DNA from 3 places in the Natranaerobius thermophilus JW/NM-WN-LF genome. Region 2 is predicted to be linked to each of the others. Evidence: riboswitches for the same ligand, from Rfam matches in the RefSeq annotation. Region 2 holds a riboswitch; each other region holds the start of a gene.

Region 1 (6,198 bases), 130 kb from region 2:
CCGGAATAGTCCATAAAAAAACGCCGTGGTGAATACTACCGCGACATTTTATGCGCAGCCCAGCCCTTTCACCCGAAGGGAATGCAGCTAATATAACAGGTAGGTCTCCTGACTTACAGTCATCATCTTCCCCTCCTTCCCAGCGTTTCGCCAGTGGAATAATGGGGTCGACTCGTGCTCACAGTGACGGGATCGTACCGGATTTTCACCGGTTTCCCTTTTAAGCCTTTTTACAGGCACCTGTTATATTTCGGTATTCATTTTTTTATTACTGTAACTGTAATTTATCATTTAGATGTGTTATTTTGGTGTTATACTGGTGACAATCAGGTGACACTGAATTATTTATTATCGATTATCTTTTTAATGACTTATAGTATTCCGTCATATAGTCCGAAGGACCAATACCTAATTCCTTTTCAAGTACTGTTTTAATAAAATCAAAATGTGACAAGGCATCAGCGACTTGTCCTTCGGCTACCAGGGCCTCCATGTAGTGTACATGGATTTTTTCTGTTTCTATTAACAAATCAATAATAAAAGCTTTCTCGCATAGATTTTGAATTGCTCGATATTCTTCTGTTTCTTTTAATAATTCAACAAGATCAATTAAATTATTTGTGTATAACCTTCGATAATATTGGCGAATTGGAAAGACCCAACTTTTACAGGGATATTCAGATAAAAAAGTACCTCTATAAAGGGAAATTGCATTGTGATAATAAAACATAGCTGTTTCCCTTTCCTTGTGGTTATTTTCTTTAGCTTTAAATGATAAACTCTCAAATTCATCAATATCTACCCAAGAATCTTCTGATAAATAAAAAAGGTAGCACCCTTGTGAGGAGTCTATGAAGACATGATCCTTTAAGCTTTTATGTTGTTTTAATAATCTTCGTAATCTATATACAAGTGATTTAACTGCATCTTTTGGATCGATATACTCCTGATCTGGCCACAATTCTTCTACGATGTTGTTGGGATGGAGTCTCTTATTCCTATTAATTAACAAAAACTTAAACAATTCCCAGACTTTATTAGACCTTTTATGTTTGTCTGAAAAAGCTTCTTCATTTGTCTTCATTTCAAATTGCCCCAAGGTGTATATTTCTAGGGATTTTTTTTCTCCATTTTACAATTTAAAACATAACGCATAAAATTAACCCCCTTCTTCCGATTTCGTGACTTTTAAGAACAAAAAAGTTATGTCAACTAAAAATAAAAACTTCCTCACAAAGGAGGAAGTTAACTGTAAATATCAGATATTTGATTTAGAATATCAATTCAAAATATGCACAGTTCACCTCCCTATCTATCGTAGTTCAAAGGTAAACTAAATTAGGCATGTGTCCTGGCTTAGGTTCATAGATTATTTTTGCCTTCCCAGAGTTTGATTCTCCAGTGGCATTATAAGAAAATAATCTCCCCATTACAGTGGCGGGACCGCGCCGGATTTTCACCGAACTTCCAATTTAACCTTATTAATTTATTGATATTCTCTCCACTAGTTTGCAGAGGCGAAGTGTTTCTGATTATCTGTAATCATCATCTGTAAATTAATAAGGACCTAATTTTCTAATATTAAATTTTTTGCTTATGTGTACACTAAAAATTTTGTTAATTTATTGTTGGGTAAATTTTGGAATTTATTTCATGTAATTTAATTTCTATTAATGCTTTAAATATTCCTTCCTAATCTTGTAATATGCTTACAGTTCTATTGTTAACTCGCTAAGATGTAGCCAAAGCCACATAATTCTCTCACATTGAATGTTTTATAATACAACTATATAAGATGCCTGTCCGAAATTGAGTTGTGACCTAGATTGTCATTTTATGTCGACTTCAGTTATAATTTAAGTAGAAAACTCATGGATAGGGGAGTTAATATGAGATCTCTACGAAGTAAAATATTATTATACTTTGGATCATTTACAACTATTATTGTCTTATTATTAGTATTTGTAATTAAAAACCAAATAGCTAGCACTAATATACCACTGACAAAAGATCTGAATCAGCAGGTTGTTACAGCTAGGTCAGAACAGATAGGGGAATGGCTAGAGCAACGGATTTGTGAACTAAGAATTTTATCAGAAACAGAAACATTAATATCTAAGGATGATGATAAGAAGTGGGGAAAGAGATGTTAAGAGGTGAAGAAGGTATCCAAACTATTAAAACACCAGATGATGAAAAAAGGGTAGTGATTCATTCGCCTATTCCAAATACAGACGGCTGGTCCCTGGGAATAGATTTTTCTAAGTCTGAAATGACCAAAGATACTGATCAATTAATTTTAACAATAATAGTTTTTGGTGGGATTATTATAGCTGTTTTAATAATCATTTCTCTTGCTTTGTCTTCATCAATTGCCAATCCTATTATACATCTACAACAGTTGATGAAAAAAGCAGAGCAAGGTGATCTAGATGTGACCTTTAACTATAATAACAAAGATGAAATTGGACAATTAGGTGCTGGTTTTAATAATATGATCCAAAAAATAAAAACTCTTATTAATCTTTTAGATAAAGAGCATCACCAAAAACGCAAAAATGAGCTAAAGGTACTTCAGTCCCAGATAAAACCACATTTTCTATATAATACCTTAGATACTATCAGATGGTCTATCTTAGAAGATAATTCACAAGAAGCAGTTGAACTTTTAGAAGAGTTAGGTACATTCTATCGAATTGGTCTTAATTCAGGTGATGAATATATTACTATCGAAAAAGAATTAGATCATATAGAAAGTTACCTACGCCTACAAAAAGCTAGATATGAAGATATGCTAAATTATCAGGTGAAGTACGATGAAAATTTAACAGATAACAAGATTTTAAAACTTATTTTACAACCAATAGTAGAAAACGCTATTCTCCATGGTTTCAAAAATCAAGATTATTCTACATGTGAAATTATCCTCGAACTTATAAGAGAAAACAATGAGTTAGTAACAATTATTAAAAATAATGGGTCTAGACTATCTTTTGATGAATTAAAAAGGATAAATCATGCCTTGAAAACAAATGAAAAGCCAGGTGAAAATATAGGTTTTGGACTATATAGTACTAATATGCGAATTCAGTTAGCATATGGTACTAGCTATGGTTTAAATATAGATGTAGAAAATGGTTGGACAAAAGTTACTATTAGATTTCCTTTAGTGAAAGGAGAGGATTAATATGTGGAAAGCAGTTGTAGTTGATGATGAGCCTAAAATCCGTCGAGGGTTTGGAAGATGGATCCAAGAATATGGATATCCTTTTAAATTTGTAGGATCGGCAGCTAATAGTCAAGAAACCCTGGAACTTACAGATAATAAAGATCCTCACTTCTTCTTTTTAGATATTAGAATTGCTGAATCTAATGGGTTAGAATTGGCTAAATTAATTAAATCTAAAAACCCAAAAGCTATCTTAGTCATGGTAACAGGGTATGATTATTTTGAATATGCTCATGAAGCAATCAAGTTACAGGTATTTGATTACTTATTGAAACCTGTTCCGAAAACAGACTTCTTTAAAACATTAGAAAATATTGATAAAGCCCTACGCATTCAATATCCAGATTTAGAAATTAACAAAAATTACTATGAAAATAAAAACTATTCACTTTTAGTACAAAAGGTCATGGAACATATACATGACAATTATTACAAATCCGATTTATCTTTGGAAAAAATAGCAAAAAATTTTAATATTAATAAAAGCTACCTAAGTACACTTATGAAAGAAGAGCTGGGATATTCATTTAAAGAATACCTTACTAGAGTTCGAATAAAAAAAGCAAAGGAACTGTTAAAAGAAGATCTACCAGGAATAAAAATGTATGAAATAGTATTAAAAATTGGTTACCAAAGTCAACATTATTTCAGCCGCATTTTTAAAAAATATGAAGGGGTGTCACCTCTTGATTATAGGAACAAGTATATAAAATGATAAAGGAAGAGGTTGTCCCAAAAGTGTTTGAATCATTTAAGGGTTTATCCTCTAATTTTTTAAAGGCTTGACTCTATTATACAAGCTTAAAGAAAAGTCAAAAAACCTGAAATTTGTGCAAATACAAAAATCGTTTCTTAGCTTATAATTTGGTTGTGTTAAGAAATGTATAACAAGTTAAAAGGAGGGGGTTGTATATGTTTCAAAAGAGAAACTTATTATTAATTATGTTAACATTTGTTCTGCTGTTCACATTCTCCGTGGGATGCAATGGAGATAAGGAAGTAGGAGAGGAACCAGGAGAGGAAGAGTTGGCACTAGAAGAAGGTACATATGAGGGAAGTTCATATGGACACAATGCAGAAATTGAAGTAGAGGTTACAATTGAAGATGAAGATATCTCTGATATCGAAGTTTTATCTCATGAAGAATCTGAGATATTAACAGATCCAGTATTTGAAGAAATTATCCCAGCCATTGTGGAAAACAACAATACTAATGTAGACTCCATTTCAGGCGCAACTGTCACAAGTTTAGCACTAGTTAGTGCAGTTGAAGATGCATTAAAAGAGGCAGGTGCTGAAGAATACTTTGAAGGGGAAATGGTTGAAGTTGATAGTGCTTCTGAAATCGCTGATTCTACCTATGATGTAGTAGTAGTTGGTGGTGGAGGTGCTGGTCTAGTATCAGCAATTGAAGCAAAGTCACAAGGTGCAGATGTTGTGTTATTAGAAAAGATGCCTTATTTAGGTGGTAACACCCTAGTATCTGGAGGAGAGTTTAATGCTCCAAACACTTGGGTTCAGGAAAACCCAGATATTGATGACAGTGTAGATCAATTTGTTGAAGATACCCTTGAAGGCGGAGATTATGAAGCAGATGAAGATCTTGTGCAAACACTAGCAGAAAATGTAACTGAAGATGCGGAGTGGATGAAAGACTATGTAGGTGTAGAATTTGTCGATGACTATCTTATGCATTTTGGAGGACATGAAGTGCCCAGGGCACTTTATCCAATTGGTGGCTCCGGACTAGAACTGATTAGTAGTTTAGAGGAACGAGCTTTGGATGATGAGATTCCAATTAAATTTAATACTGAAGCAAAAGAATTACTTACGGATGAAGATGGTAGAGTTGTAGGTGTAAAAGTGGAAGATCATGAAGGAGAAATAGCAAATATTGAGGCAGAAGATGGGGTTATTATGGCAACCGGTGGATTTGGTGCAAATATTGATATGACTCAAAAGTATAATCCAGACATTGACGATAGATATAATACTACTAATGTTCCAGGAGCAACTGGTGAAGGAATTCTAATGGCAAAAGAAATAGGTGCTGACTTAGTAGATATGGAGTTTATTCAAACTTATCCCACTTGTAATACGCAAACGGGTCACTTGTCATATGTTGCAGATACTAGATTTGATGGTGCTATTTTAGTTAACCAGGAAGGCGAAAGATTTGTCGAAGAGTTAGATCGTCGTGATGTGATTTCTGAAGCTATTTTAGATCAAACTGGGTCTGTAGCTTATCTAATGTGGGACAACCATATAAAAGAAAATAGTAATATGGATAATTACATGACAGAATTTGAAAACCTGAAGGAAACTGATCAGATAATTAAAGCTGACTCTATTGAAGAGGCAGCAGAATTTTTTGAGATTGATGTTGATGAACTTAAAAATACGGTGGAACAATACAATGAATATGTAAAACAAGGTGAAGATGAAGACTTCAATCGTCGTGGTGATCTATTAGAATTAAAAGAAGGACCTTACTATATCCAAGAAGTGGCACCTGCTATTCACCATACCATGGGTGGAATTAAGATAAACGAAGAAGCTCAAGTTATTGATACAGAGGGTGAAATAATTGAAGGGCTTTATGCTGCAGGTGAAATCACTGGTGGAATTCATGGTAACAATCGCTTAGGTGGTAACGCTATAGCAGATTTAATAGTTTTTGGTAGAATTGCGGGAGATAACGTTTCTAAATAAATATTCAAGTTAAAAGACTGCACCCCGAAAGTGTGATAGGATACTTTTGGGGTGCAGTTTTTGTTGTTCTAAAAAGTAACAGTTTGATGGCAAATGCGAATATAATAGACAGGCGATCGGCCTGCCTATTATCATTGCCTTTACAAATAACCTCACTTAGTAAATTTAGAACGTAATGGAATTTGCTTTCTATTTTTGTGAGGCGGTGTCTGTCATGGATCTAATTTTTGAGGACTTTAAAATAAATAAGCTAATAT
Region 2 (6,198 bases):
TCTGCGGCAATGCTGGCACCAGGTCATAAAATTACTCTCATGGACGGTGGTTCCTTTGATGGGAATATTGTCTTAGTAAGCTCTAATCAAACTCTATTTCCGGGTAATTCTACATCATTAAGGCTTTTAATGGCATATACGTCACCTGAAGAAAATCCTGAAATCTATAAGCATTTAATGGCTAAAATGTTCATTTGATTGATTGCTCCACATAGTTATCCCCAGGATTTCCACAAAAAACAGGAAATATCCACAGGGTTTTCCACAATTTACCCACAAAAAATTAACAGCCGGTGGGGATTTATCTTTGAATATAGATAAATCAATCCCCAGACCGGCTGTTTTTTAACCAATTTAACAACTCTTCCTTGCTGTCGATTAATTCTAAGCCCGGGTTATTTTCTCCAGCACTATCCAGTGACCGACCGGCGTAATTATCCACCAGTTCTGTCAGTAGTTGTTTTCCTTCACCACCTGTGTAGTCACTAATTTCATCGGGACTGATCTTGTATAAAGCTACGGGCTTACCTTGATTTACTGCCTCTTGAACTAATTCCAAGTTCTTTAAGTTGCCATGACCGAAGGGAACTGGAGCCAATATAACAGCTTCCGAATCCAGGATTTTATTTTTTGCCCTTTGAAAGCTATCTTCATCTATTGGTGAAAAAGGTTCACAAACAACTGATGAAAAACCAAGATCTACGGCCTTTTTGTGATCTGAATCTCCCAGGTTTACAACTCCCAAGCTCACCTGACAATCCCACAAAAATAGTTCTTTGAGTAATTCAGTCCCTTCACCGCCCCCACTGATTACATGAATCTTTTTGTCCGATATGGGACTTTTACCAGTGATTTTGGGCTGAATAGTTTGATCATCAGGATTATCAGGTTGGATTTCTGCTAATCTAGGACCAGGCCATACTGCTACCATGGGCGATCGAGTAACGGGATTTTCCATTACAGTCAATTTGGTTTTATACACTCGTTCCAGGTTGGCTTCATTAATCACTTGTTCCGGTGATCCCATGTCAACAATTTCACCTTGCTCCATCAGTATCAAATTACGGCAGTATTCCGAAGCAAGATTGAGATCGTGTAAGACCATAATCACTGTCAAATTGCGTTCTTGATTTAACCTAGCTAATAGATCCATTAACTCTTTTTGATAACCCAAATCTAAAAAAGTAGTTGGCTCATCAAGGAGCAAGAGTTGAGGGGTTTGAGCTAATACCCTAGCAACGATGACCCGTTGGCGCTCCCCTCCTGAAAGTTGAAAGACCTGTCTATCCTTCAAATGCCAGCAGTTGGTATCCTCCATAGACATTTTCACAATCTCCCTGTCGGCAGTGGACATCCGGGAAAATCTACTCATATAGGGTGCTCGCCCCATGGAAACTAGTTCATATACACTAAAATTAAAATTCACCTGGTTATCCTGAGAAACTACCCCCTGTTTTTTAGAAAGGTCTCTAATATTGTAATCAGCTAACTTTTTGTCATCGAGATAGATTGTACCCTCTTCCGGTTCTAAATAAGATGTCAAGTTTTTCAACAAAGTGCTTTTTCCCGAACCATTGGGACCGACTATGCCGGTAAAGGCTCCAGGTTCAATTTCAAAGCTCAACCCAGACAGTACCTGATTGGATGGATAACAAAATGATAGATTGTTCACTTTTAATGTTACAGACATAAGTACAAACTCACCTCAAGTTTATATTTCTTAAAAATAAAATTCGTCTCGCTTTTGCTTTAATAAAATTAAAAAGAAAGGAGCACCAACAAAGGCAGTCACCACTCCTACAGGAATTTCTGCTGGGCTCAACATGGTCCTGGCCAAAACATCCATCCATGCTAAGACTATCCCGCCTAAAAGCAATGCCCCCGGAAGTAAGAGCCTATGATCTGGCCCGAGAATCAACCTGGCTGCATGGGGTACAATCAAGCCAACAAAACCTATCATGCCACTAACTGACACACAGGCAGCCGTCAATAAAGAAGCTGTCACCAGCAAAATTTTTTTAACCTGCTCAACAGGAATTCCCAAATAAGTAGCAGATTCTTCTCCCAGTAAAATAATATTCAAATCCCTGGCAAAAAAATAGATAACTATTCCCCCTGCCAGTAAATAAGGAAATAAAATCGTCACATGCTGCCATCCGGCCAGGTTAAAACCTCCTGAAATCCAAAAAAAGATTCCTTGCATGCTTTCACCTGAAATGATCATGATAAAAGAAATTACAGCTGACAGGAATGAGCTAACTACAACTCCGGCCAGCAACAAAGTTACCGGAGGAACTCGTCCACCAACTCGAGCCAAAGAATAAACTATAGCCAAGGCCAAAATCCCACCAGCAAAACTAAAGCCAGGCAAACCAATCAATTCCGGTAATGTTCGAAATAATCCTGCCAACAATTCCTGTTCCTGTATTAATAAATAGAGACTGGCTCCTACTGCAGCCCCACTAGAAACTCCAATTGTAAAAGGATCTGCCAGGGGATTGCGAAGTAATCCCTGATAAGTCGTACCTGCCATAGACAGGGCAGCTCCTACCATTATACTTAACAGGGTCCTGGGTAGGCGTAAATTCATGATAATAGCTTCATGACCCTGGGCCCAGTTAGCATCAATCACATTTGATAAAAATGGAAGGCGAGAGGCTATGATCCTATAAGTATCTCTATAAGAAATCTCAGCTACTCCAATGGCTGTAACTGTACCAAAAGTGAATATTAAAGCCAGTATTAATATTGTAAAAAAGGCAATCTTTTTTTTATTCCTCATACCACACCCGCCTTCCTTTTTAGTCTCGCAAAAATGTAATTAATAAATTTCTTCAAATACTTCCCGAGCGCCATCAATCACCCTGGGACCAGGTCTGCTTAGCTTATCGTCATGTCCCTGATAAACTCGACCTTCCTTAACAGCCGTTAATTCTGATAAAGCTCCCATGGCTTTCAATTCCTCGATGTCGTGATAAGTAGTAATAATCACATCAGGATCCTGGTCTAGTAGAACTTCCTGACTAATTTCATCGTAACCGCTGATATCCGATGCAATATTTTCTACACCTGTCAACTCTATGACTTCAGACAGAAAGACATCTTCTCCCACGGTATACAAAGATTCCGGTTCTAAGAGAACTACAGCACTTTGAGTCTCATCTATATCAGATACTTCAGACTGTAATTGTTCTCTTTCCTGTTTAAATTCTTCATGTAGATTTTCGGCTGCCTCTTCCCTGTCGAATACTTCGCCCAGGGTTAAGAACATTTCTTCTACTTCATCTAAATCCTGGGGATCAAAAACCAGGGTTTTAATGCCCATTTCATCCAGTTTATCGTTGATCTCACCCATCATTTCTCCACCGCCCATTACTACTAGATCTGGCTCTAGTGAGACGATTTTTTCCACATTTAAATCAAAGGCATCCCCAACCCTTGTTTTATCTTCTACTTCTTGGGGATAATTACAAAAATCCGTAATACCCAGTATCTGATCTGACATATCCAAAGCGAAGAGAGTTTCCGTTAAATTAGGCATTAGTGATACCACTGTTTCCGGATGAGATTCGAATTCAATTTCCCTGTCCATATGATCAGTTACCGTTACTGCTAGGTCTTGATCTTGTTCTTTCCCTTCTTGATCTTTCTTGTCACCATCCTTTTGCTCGGCAGTTTCCTGGGCTTGTTTATCGGTTGGTTCCTCATCGCCACAGGCTGCTAATATCCCAGAACCCATGATTATAATTACAATTAAAATACTGTACAAACTTAATCTAGTAAATTTCAATTTGACCCCTCCATTACAAAAATTTTAAAACAATAAAAAATGCCTCTCCCGAAGAGTAGGCACTGGCTTACTACAGCCTTTGACTATGCAGATAACGAAAATGTCTAAGCATACCCTTAGTCAAAGAAAAGAACGGCCATAGTTACCATCCCCTTTCTACCGAAGGTTTCTGGCTTCCGGCCCGGGCAGGTCTCCTGACTTCCGGTCATTGCTTCGTTCTAACCTTCCCCGACAAACTTTTAGTTGTCGAGTGGTTTTATTGCAAACAAAGCTCACGGTTACAGTGGCGGGACCGTTCGGGACTTGCACCCGATTCCCTATTATCCCTGAAAGGGCACCCGGCCGACGATATCTTTACTTTTATCCCAGTATATATTATTATAACAATATCCAGTATCATATTCAATCTAATGATGAATAATATATACGGAGTGATGCCAATGATGGAAAATTTCTTATCTAACAATCTCAAATATTTAAAACTTAATTCCCTGTGGGTAAAAGCTTCCACAATTGTGTTTTTTGGAAGTGCTTTATTTTTTGGGGGGATCGCATCATTGTATCCCCAGCTAGTGGAAAATATCTTTTATGGTTATTTTACTGAAATTGAACAAATAGGTGAGCAGGTTTTCGGAGCAGATCCTTTAATAGGAACAGTCATGTTATTTTGGAACAATCTCATGGCGTCTCTGATTATGATCCTCTTCGGAATAATTTTATCCCTACCGACATTGTTTGCACTTTCAATAAATGGTGGAGCTTTAGGTGTGTTAGCATCATTTATGTCATTTCAAGGTATCAATCCTATACCCGTTTACATACTAGGAATCTTACCCCATGGAATTTTTGAAATTCCCGCAATATTAATTTCAGGTGGCTTGGGTCTTAAGATTGGTTATCAATTACTTTTCCCACCTTCATCAGCGAATCGTTTGGCTGCTCTAAAAACAAATATAAACCATGGTATCAAATTACTTCCCGGAATTGTAATTCTACTAGCTGTAGCAGCGGTTATTGAAATCTTCGTAACCCCCCAATTGTTAGATCTAGCAGGGTTAAATATGGAACATAACTAATTAAATATTTACCTATGAATTGACACGACTAAATAGCTGTATTAACAAGGAAATTCAACCAGATAGAAATAGGACAGCTCCAAATTAAAAAAAAGCTAGTATTATTGGAGTTATCATTGCGAATAACTAGTAAACTATAGTAAAATATTAGTAAACGCAATGAGTTTTAATTATTAATAAACTTAATTGCTAACATTAATTCAGGAGGGATCGTCTGTGGAGAACAATATTACTGCCAACAAGGTAAGATCTGCTTTTGGTGGCGAAAGCCAGGCTTATCAACGCTATAAAGTCTGGGGCAGAAAAGCCGAAGATGAAGGCTATCCGAACGTAGCCAGATTGTTTTATGGAATTGCCTATGCTGAAGAAGTTCACGCCGGAAACCATTTTGAAGTACTGGGTGATGTAAAAGGTGATTTTCTAGTGGCTTCAATGGCTGGTTTCGGCCTAGGAGATACTAAAGAAAACCTGGAAGGTGCCAAGGAAGGCGAAGATTTTGAAATTCATGAAATGTATCCTGCTTATCTGAGAGTAGCTGAGATGCAAAATGAAAAAGGTGCCATCCGAAGCTTTAAGTGGGCCCTAGAAGCAGAAAAAGCCCATTCTGAGTTGTTCCAGAGAGCTATAGACTCAGTTAGCAATGGAAACGACATTGACATTGACGAAGTAAGTGTTTGCGGCAAATGTGGCTATACAACCACTGAAGGTGTACCTGATTACTGTCCTATCTGCGGAGCTCCCAGGAATAGATTCAAAAGCTATTAGTTCAAGCTACAATATTGAACATAAAAACCCCGTCATATATGACGGGGTTTTTGTTTATTCTATAATTATATTTTCTAAATATTGATCAACAAAGGGACTTCTAAATTTACTTTCTAAAGCCGGATTGCTGCTAAGGTTATAGGCATCTTGTAAAAACCTGCCTAGAAGATATCCCCTGCTCATAACTACAGTCCAAGGTACGTTTATATCAGACACGGAATAACTGCCTTTTCCCATGTGGTGTCTGTATCTAATCTCGGTAGTAGTATCTTCTATTAAGACTGCCCGCTCGTCTTCATCCCAAGCTAGCTGGATCCCCAGAGGTATGGCAATTTCTTTCAATGGGACAAAGAAATGTCCGTCAACCACCCGAGGCGTTCTTTCCATTTCCACTGAACTGTCTGCAAGGTACATAGTATCTTCACCACTGATCAATTTCAAAATTTGGCCCTGGCGGGAAATTTCAACAAATTCGTCGTCGCCCGGGTCCTGTTCGGCATCCAAGCTGGATAACATGTCTGCACCCATCAATGCCTGAACTATAGATGTAGCTGGTAAAAGTATTCT
Region 3 (6,198 bases), 290 kb from region 2:
AAGTGAGCCAGGGGGTTGTCCTTGTGCTTGTCAGGATGGTATTCCTTGGCAAGCTGCCTATAAGCCTTTTCAATCTGGTCTTTATCTGCGTCTCGACTAACTCCTAAAATTTCATAATAGTTCGCCAAACTAACACCTCCTTGTAAAATTATTTTTGACATACTCCCACAGCTAAAGCAGTGGACTTTCTGCTCCTTTATATCGTATATAAATTGTAAAAAGTAAAAAACTGCTCCCAAAAAAGGAGCAGCTTATTGTCTAATTCTTATTATAGTTTAAGCTTTCTCATTTCCTGGACAACTCATTCACTGACAACCCGACTATTTCATATTTAATATATTTTAGTGATACAAAGATACTATTCCTTGGGCCTTTAGTCTTATTTTTAGTTCTAATACTTCTATCCGCCGTTAATAGGTTCCACTGGCAATACGTATATCCCACTGTTTGTGTTTATTATGCTTGTTTTCACTTCATAGGTAACAGCTAAATTTTCTTCAGTTAAAACTTCCGTGGGAGTGCCAGTAGCATAGATTTCCCCCTCTTTTAATAAAATTACCTTGTCAGAAAACCTGGCAGCCATGTGTAGATCATGGATTGCCATAACAATTGTACTTGTATTTTCCTTTGCGATTTTATTCACCAATTGTAAAACTTCCAATTGATTTTTTATATCCAGGTCACTAGTGGGTTCATCTAATAAGAAAATACCAGGTTCCTGAGCAAGGGCCCTGGCAAGTAGGACTTTTTGTTTTTGTCCACCACTGAGTTCATCTAAATATCTTTCAGAAAGGGATGTGAGTCCCAGCTGTGAAATTACCTGGCTTACAGTGTTCAAGTCTTTTGAGCTAACCTTCCAACCCATATGGGGTTTCCTTCCCATGAGTACAGTTTCGAATACAGTTAGTGGGAAAGCTTCTTTGGTAATTTGAGGCACATAACCCAGTATTTTGGCCATATTTTTTCTGTTCATCTTAAGTAATTCCTGTCCATCCACCATGACAGAACCTTTTTTAGGGGGTAGTACTTTATTGATACATTTAATTAAGGTTGTTTTTCCTGAGCCGTTTGGGCCTATTATGCTAGTAACTTGTCCTTCTGGGACCTGAAAGGTTACATCATCCAAAACGCTTCTGCTTCCATACGAAAATGTGATTCCTTCTGCCGATAGTTTCACTGCCACCAAACCTTTCTCTTTTTTAATAGTAGATATAAAAAGAAGGGAACCCCAAGTAATGAAGTAACTATTCCCACAGGTATTTCTGACGGAGCAATCATAGTTCTCGCCAGGGTATCGGCTGATAAAAGTAACAAAGCTCCCATGAAACAAGAAGTTGGCAGTAAAAATCGATAATCAGCTCCTACTATTATCCTGCTGATGTGAGGACCTACCAGACCCACAAAACCAATAATACCGGTAAAAGCTACAGCTACAGCAGCAATCAAAGATGAAAATATCAGACAAATTATCTTCATCCTTTTGACATCAACACCTAAACTTTTGGCTACTTCTTCTCCTCCACCTAAAACATTTAAATCCCAGGAATAACGTAATAAAATCACTATTGAAATCACCATTGGGATAAAGATAATTATAATATTAGTCCAGTTAGCTCCAATAATACTTCCCATTAACCAGTAAACCAGTTCCGGTAATTCATCGGAATCACTGATATATTTTAAAGCTGAAACCAGGGCTGAAAAGAAATAACCTATGGCTACACCTGCCAAAATCAAGGTTTCGGAAGTAGCCCCTTTCATACTAGAAATGATATAAATAAAAAACATGGTCAACATAGCGAAGACAAAGGCATTAGCAGGTATAAATAATTCATGATAACTGGATAACCCGCTTCCAAAAATTCCAACCTGCAGTACTATGGCTAAGGCAGCGCCAAAAGCAGCTCCACTGGAAAGCCCCAAGGTATAAGGACTTACCAGTGGATTTCTTAAAATCCCCTGCATCACTACGCCTGCTCCTGCCAAAGAAAATCCCGCCATCACTGCCAAAAGGACCCGAGGTAAACGCAGCTGTAATACTATGATTTTTTCTGTATTTGAAACTTCAGCTACTGCATCTGTACTTCTGATTGGTGAAGTTAAAATATTAAAAGCATCTACCGGGCCAACGGAAGAAGCTCCGTATGAAAGGGCTAATAGAGATACAATAAATAAAACAGTGATTAAACACAAAATTACCAAGATCTTTTTGTTTGTTGAAGATATGTAGGCCTGTTCAGGGTTTTGGATCTCTTGTTGCTGAATATTTCTACTCATGGGGATATACCCACACCCCTTGATATTCTAAACCGTAATATTCTTCTAGTAATTCCCTATGAATCTCTTTTGGTTCAACATCGTTAAATTGTTCTGGGTAAAACCACTTGGCCAAATAACTTAAACCGACTACACTTCGGGGGGATGTGTACAAATCAGTAGAAATACCAACTACCCTATCTTCATTTACAGCAGTCAGCTCATCCCAGCCGGGCCTGTCCACCATGGCGGCAAGTTCTTCAGTAATCTCATCATGGCTATCCTCTTCATATCCAATGGCTACGTTTCGATCTGATAAGTTTTTGACAATTACATCAGGGTCTTGCTCCAAAATCCATTCATCGCTAATAGTGACAGATGAACCAGGTTCATTGCCTGCCAAATTTACCCCTCCGGCTTTCAATAATGCCTGATGAGCACCGGAACCACTGGCATAAGCACTGTATTCTGCCTGGGTTTCCGAATAAACAGATACCTTGTCTTCATCTTCGATCTCGTCAATTCGATCTGTAATCAGTTGCATATGACCTTCAATAAAGTCTATATATTCTTCTGCTTGAGATTCTCGGTCCATAATCAAACCCATAGTTCTAATATCTTGTGTCAAAGTTTCAATTTTGTATCCATCTAGAAACACTACGGGTATGTCAGCAAGTTCAATCTGTTTTTTGATATCTTGATCCATGTATTGGCCAAAGCCAAATACTATGTCAGGATCTAGTTCAAGGATTTTTTCCGCATTTGGTGAAAAGACGCTTCCGACTTCGGGATACTCTTGGGCTTCAGGTGGAAATGTTATAGAGTCTGCCACACCGACGGTTTTGTCTTCTGATTCTAAAATGTAGAGTAATTCATTGATATTGGAATTAGCTACTACCACTTTTTCTGGAGGTGATGGTACTTCAACAGATCTACCTTCAGAATCCACTATTGTTATTTGTTCTTGTTGTTTTTCTTGTTCCTGTTGTTCTTTTTGGTCCTTTTCTTGTTGCTCCTTTTCTTGTTGCTCCTGATTTTCGCTCGCTTTTTCCTGGCTTACTTGATCCTCTTGTTGACCTTGGCAGCCTGTAATGCCTAGGGCCATCATCAAAGAAATTAATAAAATAGTAATTATGTAAGACAGTTCTTTTTTCAAAATCAACGCCTCCTCAAATTTTATTTTTTCTTAATTGGGACTTGAATTCTTTAAGTTAAATTTGTGTCAGGTAAAACATAAAAAAACCTCCTTTGCGTGAAAGGAGGTTAGTATTAGCCAGTCAGTTTATACCTATTTAGATAAATAATGATCTAAAAAATAATAGGCAAAATTATTAGCTTCCAGGCTTCACCTCCCCATCAACCGTAGTTCAAAGGTGAGCGAAGCTAGGCAGTTCTCCTGGCTTAGGTTCTTCAGCTATTTTCGCCTTCCCAGAACTCATGGAAATGTCGAAGCTCCATTACAGTTCCAGTGGCAGAGTGAAAATAGCCTCCCCCTTACAGTGGCGGGACCGCGTCGGACTTTCACCGAACTTCTCTTTTAAGCCTTTGATTGCAATTTAGTTACCAATTGGTTACAAAGGCACCTAGCTATTACTCGTATTTTGTTTTTAACTCAGTTAAAGAAAATTTTATCATAAGTAATATATGCTTGCAATGTTGATCTTTGTAGATCTTTATTCAACGAATTCGCCAACATCTTCAGGGACATTTCCACTAAAAGAGTTATCTTCCGTATTGGCTTTAGAATCGGGACTATAAAGAATTCCACTATCTTGATTATCGATAATTTCATTACTTAGAATATCCGCTTCAGATTCTCTATCAAGTAAAATACCTGTTTTTTCATGATCTTTGATAATATTATCTGTGATTTCACTAAATGTTTTGTGAAAAAGAACTAAGCCCGTCTTATTATTACTAATAACATTATCTTCAATTTTCAAGTCGGATTCATTTAAGGCATATATTCCTGTTCTTTTTTGACCTATAATATCGTTGCCTTCAATATTAAGTCCTTTTATATTGTGTACATGAACCCCGACACTATCATTTTCCCTAATTTCATTTTCAGTTACTCCTCCACCTGTAGATCTGTTTACGATAGAAATTCCCCCACCAGTTCTGGCATAGTTTCCAATGATTTCGTTTCCATCAATAGTTACCATGGCCCTATCAGCACGGATTGCACCTCCAGAACATTCGGCTTCATTCTCATTGATAGTGTTACTGTCTATCATGGCTTCTGAACCATCAATTAAAATGCCACCACCTATATCGAGCGATTCATTCTGATTGATATCATTATTTACTAAAGTGAGTTGCCGATCACTGTAAGAGGCGATGCCAGCTCCAAAATAACCTTCATTACGTGAAATGTCATTGTTTCTTAACTCAACATCATGATTGGAACTACTATAAACTCCACCACCATCACCACCTGAATAATTCTTGGTAATAGTATTATTTATAAGACTAAGCTCTACTTCATCCCTGGCAAAGACTCCTCCACCACTAGAGTAGGTACTGTTATCAGTAATAGTACTATCAGTAATAGTAAGTTTTGTATTGTCTTTAGCGTAAATTCCTGCCCCACCTAGTCTTTCGGTACTGTTGTTACTAATAGAGTTATTCTTGATATCCAGCTGTGATTGAGGACCAGCAAAAATTCCGCCATCAATGTTTCCTGTAATAATATTATTCTCTAGTAGGAGAGTGGAGCCGTCTTTAACCAAAATTCCACCACCTACATCATATTCCAAATTACCGATTTCGTAATTTTTCCCACTACCGCCAGTAATGGTAATACCTTGGATTGTTGCATCTTCTCCATTTGAAGCAGTTACTATGGGCCCAGTTCTTCCTCCATCAATTACAGTCTTTTGGACCTTTTCTTCGTTATGGGGGTCAAGGCCTGATATCGTAATATCTTTACCTTCAAGGTTGATATTTTCCTGATAGGTACCTGGAGAAATTTCGATTATGTCCCCTGATTGTGCCATTTCAATTGCTTTTTGAATAGAATCATACCTTTCCGGGCTTGTTGTACTATCTCCACCATCTTGACTGTATAGTTTTATCTTTGAACTACTAGAGTCTTGATCTTGGTTACTTTCAGATGTTAGTTCATCTTGATCTTCGTGTGATTCATCTTCATCTGATTGATCTTTATCTGTTTGATCTTTATCTGATTTTGTTTTCTCCTGTTCTTTCTCCCGTTCATCTTTTTGACTAGAAAAATCTTCAACCATGGGTGCTTCTTCTGCCCCTCCCGGATCAGTAATAATCATTAATAAAAACATTAGAACCACAACAACCACAACTGATAAGCTACCCAAGAGAATTTGATTAGTTTTTCTGGAGTTTTTTGACAACCGATAACCAATATATTCTTTTAGTTCTATTAATTTGCTTTTTAAAGTAGTTCCTAAATCATTAATTGCTGACTCTATAGAAGAGGTCAAGTCATCTATATTGCTACTTTCCTTCTCGTCTTTTTTGTCTAGATTTTCACTGTCACTGCTTTCAGCTAATCTACTGTGAGTCGCGGTTTCACTTTTGCTCGGCTTTTTATTTTCATTGTTTTCTTTTTCAATGTTTTCATGTCTGTGACTTTCATCTTGGTTTTCATGGGTTTCATGTTTAGTATTTGCAGAAGTTATATCAGTTGAGGTTGATTTATCTTTACTTTTATTTGTGACAAACTGAAACCAAATTCCAAAAGCTATAGTAATGGGATAGAGTAGTATTTGTAAGGCTATATTCAAACCAAATACTCCTGCTATTACACCTGCTACTGAAGAACCTCCTGAAATCCCTGTAGAAATGATTATCGAAGGTTTGACAAAATAAACAGCCACTATACCAAGAATTATTCCAAAAATCACGGATAGTTCAATCATTCCCCTGGTTAAGGCTAGAGCAATGAGCCCTGTTACTAAAGAA

What was found. A riboswitch is a leader RNA that binds a small molecule or an ion and turns the genes downstream of it on or off. The one in region 2 is predicted to bind cobalamin.
Region 1: another riboswitch for cobalamin. It lies ahead of NTHER_RS12510 (AfsR/SARP family transcriptional regulator); the one in region 2 lies ahead of NTHER_RS12010 (ABC transporter substrate-binding protein).
Region 3: another riboswitch for cobalamin. It lies ahead of NTHER_RS13215 (ABC transporter substrate-binding protein); the one in region 2 lies ahead of NTHER_RS12010 (ABC transporter substrate-binding protein).

Annotation. Positions count from the first base shown of each region.
Region 1 is NC_010718.1:2,652,037-2,658,234, reverse strand. It holds cobalamin riboswitch at 82-259, opposite strand; gene NTHER_RS12510 (AfsR/SARP family transcriptional regulator) at 356-1,084, opposite strand; cobalamin riboswitch at 1,325-1,496, opposite strand; gene NTHER_RS12505 (hypothetical protein) at 1,890-2,153, shown strand; gene NTHER_RS12500 (sensor histidine kinase) at 2,135-3,187, shown strand; gene NTHER_RS12495 (response regulator transcription factor) at 3,189-3,944, shown strand; gene NTHER_RS12490 (flavocytochrome c) at 4,142-5,941, shown strand; gene NTHER_RS12485 (folate family ECF transporter S component) at 6,131-6,198, opposite strand, start outside.
Region 2 is NC_010718.1:2,519,537-2,525,734, forward strand. It holds gene NTHER_RS11995 (GNAT family N-acetyltransferase) at 1-198, shown strand, start outside; gene NTHER_RS12000 (heme ABC transporter ATP-binding protein) at 323-1,690, opposite strand; gene NTHER_RS12005 (FecCD family ABC transporter permease) at 1,721-2,782, opposite strand; gene NTHER_RS12010 (ABC transporter substrate-binding protein) at 2,822-3,790, opposite strand; cobalamin riboswitch at 3,958-4,147, opposite strand; gene NTHER_RS12015 (stage II sporulation protein M) at 4,231-4,866, shown strand; gene NTHER_RS12020 (rubrerythrin family protein) at 5,083-5,631, shown strand; gene NTHER_RS16410 (S8 family serine peptidase) at 5,686-6,198, opposite strand, start outside.
Region 3 is NC_010718.1:2,808,854-2,815,051, forward strand. It holds gene NTHER_RS15445 (DnaJ domain-containing protein) at 1-128, opposite strand, end outside; gene NTHER_RS13205 (ABC transporter ATP-binding protein) at 401-1,183, opposite strand; gene NTHER_RS13210 (FecCD family ABC transporter permease) at 1,174-2,277, opposite strand; gene NTHER_RS13215 (ABC transporter substrate-binding protein) at 2,270-3,412, opposite strand; cobalamin riboswitch at 3,626-3,858, opposite strand; gene NTHER_RS13220 (right-handed parallel beta-helix repeat-containing protein) at 3,930-6,198, opposite strand, start outside.